Regions from separate parts of the Listeria farberi genome, predicted to be linked through region 2. Evidence: predicted binding sites of a transcription regulator. Region 2 holds the regulator's gene; each other region holds the start of a gene.
The links. Region 2 encodes Rex, which represses fermentation and respiration genes when NADH is low (regulators of the CRP and FNR family bind a similar motif). Its sites were predicted from a motif close to TTGTGAAATATTTCACAA; they were not measured.
Positions count from the first base shown of each region.

Region 1: the regulator Rex is predicted to act here: its motif matches at 1,309-1,326, upstream of pflB (formate C-acetyltransferase).
Region 3: the regulator Rex is predicted to act here: its motif matches at 1,823-1,840, upstream of HCB38_RS10815 (L-lactate dehydrogenase).

Region 1 is NZ_JAARZL010000001.1:1,181,623-1,184,909, forward strand. Features, by position in the region: gene mutL (DNA mismatch repair endonuclease MutL) at 1-444, shown strand, start outside; gene HCB38_RS05920 (glycerol-3-phosphate responsive antiterminator) at 461-1,009, shown strand; gene pflB (formate C-acetyltransferase) at 1,436-3,287, shown strand, end outside.
Region 2 is NZ_JAARZL010000002.1:62,495-65,781, reverse strand. Features, by position in the region: gene HCB38_RS07925 (CPBP family intramembrane glutamic endopeptidase) at 52-738, shown strand; partial or broken gene HCB38_RS07920 (DUF4305 domain-containing protein) at 740-944, shown strand; gene HCB38_RS07915 (redox-sensing transcriptional repressor Rex) at 971-1,618, opposite strand; gene HCB38_RS07910 (ABC-F family ATP-binding cassette domain-containing protein) at 1,929-3,287, shown strand, end outside.
Region 3 is NZ_JAARZL010000003.1:298,805-302,091, reverse strand. Features, by position in the region: gene pth (aminoacyl-tRNA hydrolase) at 1-201, opposite strand, end outside; gene HCB38_RS10825 (GNAT family N-acetyltransferase) at 308-892, opposite strand; gene HCB38_RS10820 (50S ribosomal protein L25/general stress protein Ctc) at 982-1,605, opposite strand; gene HCB38_RS10815 (L-lactate dehydrogenase) at 1,899-2,840, shown strand; gene HCB38_RS10810 (DNA alkylation repair protein) at 2,917-3,287, shown strand, end outside.

The DNA.
Region 1 (3,287 bases), on a different contig from region 2:
GAAGTAAGTCGAGAATTGCAAGAATTACTCGTGCCTATCGTGTTAGAATTTCCATCAGACGAATATGTTCGACTTGAAGAACAAAAAGTGAAATTAGAAGAAGTTGGTGTTTTTCTTGAAAACTTCGGACAAAATAGCTTTATTATTCGCGCACATCCCACATGGTTTCCAAAAGACCAAGAAGAGGAAATGCTTCGCGAAATTATCGATGAAGCCTTATCAGCACCAAGTATAAGTATTCATAAATTAAGAGAAGATACCGCAATTATGATGAGTTGTAAAAAATCAATAAAAGCTAATCACTATTTAACTATGCAAGATATGGAAGCCCTTCTTGACACACTTAGAGAAGCGAGCGATCCATTCACTTGTCCTCATGGTCGCCCAGTTATTATTCAATATTCAACTTACGAACTCGAAAAAATGTTTAAACGTGTCATGTAAAAGAGGAGGAATACAATTGGAGTTACCATTTTCTGGTCAATCAATTATCCCAGCTGCACATAATCAAAAAGACATGGAAAAGATACTAGAGCTTGATTTGACTTATATGGTGATGCTCGAGACTCATGTTGCTCAGCTTAAAGCTTTAGTAAAATTTGCACAAGCTGGCGGGAAAAAAGTTTTGCTACACGCTGATTTAGTCAATGGTTTAAAAAATGATGACTATGCAATTGATTTCTTATGTAAAGAAATTTGCCCAGATGGTATTATTTCTACAAGAGGAAATGCTATTATGAAAGCAAAACAACATAAAATGCTTGCCATTCAGCGATTATTTATGATAGATTCTAGCGCTTATAATAAAGGCGTGGCTCTAATTCAAAAAGTACAGCCTGATTGCATTGAACTTTTGCCTGGGGTCATTCCAGAACAAGTCAAAAAAATGACCCAAAAGCTACACATTCCGGTTATTGCTGGGGGATTAATTGAGACAACGAAGCAAGTGGATGAAGTAATTGCTAGTGGTGCAATTGCTGTTACAACATCTAATAAACATTTATGGTAAAAAAATAGCTAAGTCGCCGTTTTAATAGCGACTTAGCTATTTTCATGAAAAACAATGAAAACGCTATATAAATGGTTAAGGTATTGGCGTGCAATAGATTAAGCGTTTTCTAACTGTTTTATATAAAGAGCTAAAACTAAATCTGTACCATAACAGAACTCGGTATTTGAAGTAATACAGTAAAAATAAAGAATTAAAATCAAAATAAAATTAGAATAATGATAAAGTGGCTAATCCGCATTATAAAAGGAGTTTTGGCGATTTTGAAAGGGGATGACACAAAAAATTCATAAAAAAGTTTGAAAAATATTGCACAAAACTGTAGCATTTTTTGGAGAATATGTTATGATAACAGTGTAGATTATTTGTAAATTAGTTTGCTCAAAAAAGCACGCTCGAGATTGAACAATAAATGGAGGTTATATGATGACTGAACAATGGTATGAATTCGCAGGTGGTAACTGGCAACAAGAAGTAGATGTACGTGACTTTATCTTAAAAAACTATCGCTTATATGACGGTGACGACACATTCTTAGTTGGCCCAACCGAAGCAACTACAAAACTTTGGGATCAAGTAATGGACCTAACTAAAAAAGAACGTGAAAACGGTGGCGTACTGGATATGGATACCAAAATCGTTTCTACTATCACTTCACATGACCCAGGGTATTTAAACAAAGACTTAGAAAAAGTTGTTGGTGTTCAAACGGATGTACCTTTCAAACGCGCTTTACAACCATTTGGTGGAATCCGTATGGCAGAAGTTGCAGCTGAATCTTATGGTTTTAAAGTGGATGAGGAAATTAGCCATATTTTTTCTGAATACCGCAAAACGCATAACCAAGGTGTATTCGATGCTTACACAGCAGAAATGCGTGCGGCTCGTAAATCAGGCGTAATCACTGGTCTTCCAGATGCTTATGGTCGTGGACGTATTATTGGTGACTACCGTCGTGTTGCACTTTACGGAGTTGACTTCTTAATTAATCAAAAGAAACAAGATTTAAATAACACAGGTTTACGTACTATGAGTGATGATGTTATTCGTCAACGTGAAGAACTTAACGAACAAATCCGTGCTCTAGGTGAATTAAAAGTACTAGGCGAAAAACATGGTTTCGATCTTGGGCGTCCAGCTAAAACTGCTCAAGAAGCATTCCAATGGTTATACCTTGGTTACTTAGCAGCAATTAAAGAACAAAATGGTGCTGCAATGAGCTTAGGACGTACATCTACATTCCTTGATATTTATGTAGAACGTGATTTACGCAATGGCCTAATTACAGAAGAAGAAGCACAAGAAATTGTTGACCACTTCATCATGAAATTACGTCTTGTAAAATTTGCTCGTACACCAGATTACAATGAATTATTCTCTGGAGATCCAACTTGGGTTACTGAATCCATTGGTGGTATTACAGAAGAAGGCGTTCCACTTGTAACGAAAAACTCCTTCCGTTTCTTACACACATTAGATAACTTAGGACCTGCTCCAGAACCAAACTTAACTGTACTTTGGTCCACTCATTTGCCATCAGGATTTAAGAAATTCTGTGCAAAAATGTCTATCAAAACATCTGCTATTCAATATGAAAATGACGATGTTATGCGCCCTAAATGGGGAGATGACTATGCAATCGCATGTTGTGTATCCGCAATGCGTGTAGGTAAACAAATGCAATTCTTTGGTGCTCGTGCCAACCTTGCTAAAACTCTTCTTTATGCAATCAATGGTGGTGTCGATGAAAAATCTAAAGCACAAGTTGGACCTGCTTATCGTCCAGTGGAAGGCGACGTATTAGATTACAAAGAAGTAATGGAAAAATATGATGCAATGATGGAATGGATTGCAGAACTTTACCTTAACACACTAAATGTTATTCATTATATGCATGATAAATATGCTTACGAACGTATTGAAATGGCTTTACATGATACAGAAGTATTACGTACAATGGCAACTGGTATTGCTGGACTTTCCGTTGCAGCTGACTCCTTATCTGCTATTAAATATGCTACTGTTCGTCCAATTCGTGATGAAGACGGTATCGTGGTTGATTATGAAATCGAAGGCGAATATCCTAAATACGGAAACAATGATGACCGTGTAGATGAGATTGCAGTTGAACTTCTAAAAACATTTATGACAAAAGTTAGAAAACATAAAACTTACCGTGATGCAGTACACACAACTTCTGTTCTTACAATCACGTCCAACGTGGTTTATGGTAAGAAAACTGGTAACACACCAGACGGACGTCGCGCAGGCGAACCAT
Region 2 (3,287 bases):
TTGCTCGAAGGAATTTAGCCGAAGTTTGTTTTTAGAAAGGATGCGTATTTTTTGGCTAAACGTTATATTACAATTGTATTAGTTTATTTATTATTATTATTTTCTGCGTCTGTTGGGATTCCAGTTGTTCAACATCTTTTACTTAGTACGACATCCCTTTCTCAAGAAGATGCTGCATCGTATGGAATGGTTATTTGGTCGATATTCTCTAATCTATTATCACTTGCGATTATTATTCCGATGCTCTACAGGAAACCGAAAGAAAATAAAATAGAACTTGGAGAAAAAACGAAACCGCTTCTGAGTATTGTTTGGATTATTGGAGGTGTCATTGGATTATACGTGGCACAAATTATTTGTAGTATTATTATTACAATGATTTCTGGGGATTTAAGTAATTCTGCAAATACGGAATTACTAGTTGATTTAACTAGATCAGCACCTATCTTCTTGATTTTCATTTCTGTTCTTGGGCCAATTTTAGAAGAGCTTGTCTTTAGAAAAGTAGTTTTTGGTGGACTAAGTAATGTGATGAATATTCATGTAGCTGCGGTTATTAGTTCGCTTTTCTTTGGATTACTTCACGGAGATATCTCCTTTTTACTTACTTATTTTGTTATCGGGCTAATTCTTTGTTTTCTTTATACGAAAACGAAACGAATTGCCGTTTCGATGGGTGCACATATTTTAATGAATACCATTGTTTTGCTCGTGAGTCTTGGAATCATTGGAGGATAATATGAAAAATTCATTGATAAAGCAAAGTTTTCTTTATTTTGCGCTTGGTCTTGTATTTGTCTATTTCGTTATTGTTCGAGTGGCTGAGTATGGTTATGACCTTGTTGCCTATATACTCATACTAATGATGTTAATTGATTTTGGTATTGGTATTGGCCTTATTATCACTGGGCTTAAAAGACGTAAAAAAAACCTGTAGAAAGTAAGTGTTGCTTACCTTCTACAGGTTTTTTTATTCTGTTTTCGCTGGATAGTTTTCTAGGAAATAGATTAACGTTTGTAATTCTGTTGTAAGATCGATATGGTGTACACGAACTTGTTTTGGAACGCTAATACGAGCTGGTGTAAAGTTTAGAATACCTTTCACATCTGCTTCGATTAAACGATCTACTGTTACTTGAGCTTCATCAGCTGGAACTGTCAAAATAACTACTTCCACACCATTTTCACGAACAATTTCTTCCATATCATTTAAGTGATAAATTGGAATGTCTTGTTGAACACTACCTACTTTCGCTGGATCCACATCAAATGCAGCAACGATTTTGATATTATTATTTTTCATGAAATTATAATGTAATAATGCTGTACCAAGGTTACCTACCCCAATTAGTGCAACATTTGTCTGTTTGTCTTGACTAAGTGTTTTACTGAAAAAGTCGAGTATGTAAGAAACGTTATACCCGTATCCTTTCTTACCTAAAGCGCCAAAGTACGAAAAATCACGTCGTATAGTCGCTGAATCAACTTTCACCGCTTCACTTAATTCCGCAGATGATACTCGTTCCTTACCTGATTCATCTAGGTATTTCAAGTAACGATGATATAATGGTAAGCGTTTTGCTGTCGCTTGTGGAATTTTTGTTGTTTCCTCCATCATGCCTTCTGTCCCTTCTTCTTTTAAATTTTTTCTGAAGTTGAAGCTGTTGTGAACTGTACTTCCTTTCACATGCTTGCTTATATACTATAAACATTTCACAAGGAATGCACAAACTTTTTGCTCATGATTTTCAAGCAATAGTTTGTCCTGCAAAATATCTAGTGTTTTCCTTCTTTTCCATTCTACGCTAAAATCACAAATAATGCGAGTGTTTTCACAATCTATCTTCTACGTGAAGCTTTTCTTCTCTCATTGCGATTACTTGGCTTTTAAGATAAACTAGTAAGGAGAACGTTCGAGGAGAGAGATTATGATATTATTACAAGTTCAGCAAATTTCTAAATTCTTCGGTGCAGAAGTTATTTTAGATAATATTAAATTAGAAGTAAAAACAGGCGACCGCATTGCCCTAGTTGGTCGAAATGGTGCAGGTAAATCTACCTTACTTAAAATTATCGCTGGAAAAATGAGTTATGATAGCGGAACTATTTCCAAACCTAAAAGTGTCGAAATCGGCTATTTGGCTCAAAATACCGGCCTTGAATCCACGAAAACCATTTGGAATGAAATGTTAAGTGTTTTTGATTCGCTTAGAAAAATGGAAGCAGATTTACGCAAAATGGAGCTCCGTCTCGGGGAACCTGAGCTTTATAATAATCCGGAAAAATATCAAGCATTGATGACCGATTATGATACCTTACAACATACTTTTAAAGAAGTTGGCGGGTATACGTATGAAGCAGAAATACGCTCCGTTTTAAACGGTTTGCGCTTTTATCCAGAAGATTATGAAGTAGAAATTGCCTCACTCAGTGGTGGGCAAAAAACAAGGCTTGCACTGGCTAAGTTATTACTCGCGAAACAGGATATTCTTGTTCTCGATGAACCGACAAACCATTTAGATATTGAAACATTAGCTTGGCTAGAAACCTATTTGCAAAACTATCATGGTTCTTTACTTATCGTTTCTCATGACCGCTATTTCTTAGATAAAGTCGTTAACCAAGTATACGAAATTAGTCGCACAAAAATTGATCACTATAAAGGAAATTACAGTTCATTTGTTAGTCAAAAACAAGCAAAACTAGAACAGATGTGGAAAGAATTCGATAAACAACAAAAACAAATTTCTAAGCTAGAAGATTTTGTCGCAAGAAATATCGTTCGTGCTTCTACAACGAAACGAGCTCAAAGTAGAAGAAAACAATTGGAAAAAATGGATGTACTCGCTCGACCTCAAGGCGATGAAAAAGCGGCTCATTTTGGCTTCCAATTTGAAAAGCAAACTGGTAAAGATGTTTTAATGGTAGATGAATTAAGTATTGGTTACACAAAAGACAAGCGCATTGCTTCCAATCTAACGTTCGAAATGAAACGTCAAGATAGTCTAGCGCTCGTTGGTCCAAACGGAATCGGTAAATCTACCCTTCTTAAAACACTCATTCGCGATATTCCAGCTCTTAGCGGTGAATTCCATTTTGGAGCAGGTGTCAAAATCGGTTACTATGACCAAGAACAAGCCAAACTAACATCAAATAAAACCGTTCTAATGGAGCTATGGGATGATTATCCAGAATTAAATGAAGTGAACGTTCGAACAACACTGGGTAATTTCTTATTTTCAGATGATGACGTGCTAAAAAATGTCCAATCCCTTAGTGGTGGCGAA
Region 3 (3,287 bases), on a different contig from region 2:
AGCATTCATAAAAGTCAGCGGTTTAACTAAAATCATTTTCTCGCCGCCAACATTAATTTCACTTACCATACCGTTAAACTTTGATTTTTTCCAAGGAGTTTGATGGCGAAAACTCAGCTCATCCACTACCATAAAACCGACATTATGCCGGGTACGTTCGTATTTTTTACCCGGGTTTCCGAGTCCTGCGATTAATTTCATAAAAGCTTCTCCTTACATGAACGAAACCACTTCACGAATGAACTGGTTTTTGTTTCGATGTTTTTTTGATTATAACATGGATTTCACTTGGTTGAAAGTTTTCCAACTATGCTTGGTATTCAGCAATTTTATTTTCGATAATTTGCCACGCTGTTTCGTTTTCCTCTTGAAAATTGACTGTTTTCCAATTTTCCGGTATTTTTCCAATGTATTTTTCAAAACCAAATTTTTTATATAAATAGATGGCTTGATAGCTACCTGTTTGCGTTGTTAAATAGACAAATTTGCTTTTATTCAGGCCGAGAATTTTGGATAATAAGGCTTTTGCGATACCTTTTCCGCCGTGGGAGTCAAGCACTGCAACCCAGTGAATCCGGCTTTCCATTTTGCCGAATGTATTTCCGTCCCAAAGCATCGCCGTTCCAATAATTTCACCATTTGGCGCCTCTACAAAGACACAACGCTTGGCTAATTTTTCTTTTTCATTTCCAAATTCCGTTTCAAAACGAGCGCGAATACTATCCATTGATGGGACTTGACCAGTTTCAACTTGTAGTTTACACCAATCTTCTTCTAACCCCTCTTTATAAAAGCAAAAAGAATATCCTGCCGGCAAACAAAATTCCGGATAATTTGTAGCATCATGATTAACCATAACAACAGAAATATGTGGTACTGACTTATCAAGCATATAAACGCCTCCTTCTCGAAACTATTATAACAAAAAAAATGGAAGATATCGCAAACAAATGCGAATCTTCCATCCTTATTTATTAGAAATTATTCAACAGGTTCTTCATCTTTACCATGTACAGCTTCTGGTTCAGGCGCTTCCGTAGTCGTTGGTTCTTCTTCAGCACGAGGAGCAGATACAGTTACTACTGTTTCTTCTTCTTCAGCTTGCACAACATAATCTTTGTTTTCCGGAAGGTCGTTCGTTGTTAAAACATCACCGATTTCTAATGAAGAAATGTCTAACTCAATTGTTTCTGGTAATTTTTCTGGTGTTGCCGAAACTTTTACGTCATGGATAATTTGTTGAAGTACGCCGCCAGCTTTAACACCTGGAGCATCACCAACTAATACCACACGAACATCTGTCTCAACTTCTTCATTCATATCAACCGCTAGTAAATCAACATGCACTAATACATCTTTTAACGGATCTACTTGATATTCATGTAATAAAACATTTAATTTCTTGCCGTCCACAGTAACTGAAAATACGGCGTTACGACCATTATCACGAACTGCTTTGATTAATTCCAAAGAATCAACGGAAACTGGAACATTTTCCGATTTGTAACCATAAATAATTCCAGGTACTTTTCCTTCACTACGCAATCTCGTTACTTCTGAATGTTGCGTTGTTTCTCTTTTCTGGACCTCTAATGTTGTTGCCATAAAAAATCACTCCACTCATTCAATTTTGGTACATCTATATTATATCTACCCTTTAGAAAAATAGCAAAACAAAGGAATAGCCTTGTTTTGGTTTGTAAGGTTTATAATTCTCAATAAAAGGTAAACAGAAAATAGCGAACCTCACGTAATGCAGACGCTTTCAAACTGTACTATAGCGTTTTCACGAATTCATTATAACAACTTTTTTAAATTTAGGACGTTCAATGCTTCACAAATGAAAAATTCATGTTATACTGTACTAGTAAATAGATTTTTTATAGGAGGAATTCGAAATGAAAGATCATCAAAAAATTATTTTAGTTGGCGACGGAGCAGTTGGCTCTAGTTATGCATTTGCTTGTGTAAACTTAAGTATCGGACAAGAATTCGGCATTATTGACATAGATAAAGACAGAACAATTGGGGATGCAATGGATTTAAGTCACGCTGTTCCATTTTCCACACCGAAGAAAATATACTCAGCAAATTATAGCGACTGCCATGATGCGGACTTAGTTGTCGTCACTGCCGGAACCGCACAAAAACCTGGTGAAACTCGTTTAGACCTAGTAAACCGCAATATTAAAATCATGAAAGGTATAGTGGATGAAGTTATGGCTAGCGGATTTGATGGTATCTTCTTAATCGCCTCTAACCCAGTAGACATCCTGACTTATGCTACATGGAAATTCTCAGGCCTTCCGAAAGAACGTGTTATCGGTTCAGGAACAAGCCTTGATACAGCACGTTTCCGTATGTCCATTGCAGATTACTTAAAAGTGGATGCTCGTAACGTCCATGGCTATATCCTTGGCGAACACGGTGACACAGAATTCCCTGCATGGAGTCATACAACAGTTGGGGGGCTTCCAATTGCCGAATGGATTAGCGAAGACGAACAAGGTGCTATGGATACTATTTTCGTAAGCGTTCGTGATGCAGCTTATGAAATCATTAATAAAAAAGGCGCTACATTTTACGGTGTCGCTGCCGCCCTTGCTCGTATTACCAAAGCAATTCTAAATAATGAAAATGCGATTTTACCACTTTCTGTTTATTTAGATGGCCACTATGGTATGAATGACATTTATATCGGCGCACCAGCAGTCGTTAACCGTCAAGGCGTCCGCCACATTGTTGAAATGAACTTAAACGATAAAGAAAAAGAACAAATGAAAAATTCAGCAGATACACTTAAAAAAGTTCTAGACGACGCAATGAAACAAATCGACTAATATTCTTAAACCTTAAAAGCATGCGACTTTGCATGCTTTTTTTGTTATACTTAATTTATTCGAGAGGAGGGCGCACATGATTACTTTTAACCAATTAAACACTGAACTGCAAGCCTTAGAAAACCAAAACACCATTAAAATTTTCCGAAACCACGGCTGCCCGGAAACATTAGAACTTTACGGTTTAAAAATTGGTGACTTAAAGAAAATAATCCGTCGCGAAAAATTAAATAAAAATCACGATCTCGCAGTGGAACTAATTGAATCAAATAATAGTGACTTAATTTATCTCGGCTTACTTGCGATTGACCCAAACAAAGTAACTACCGAACAAATCGAAAAGTGGAATATTGCTTTTCGAGAAACTTGGACTATGTTAACTTCCGGACTTTCATCGCTTGTGACCAAACGAAACGACGCGCTCCTTTTCGCTAAGAAGTGGATTGA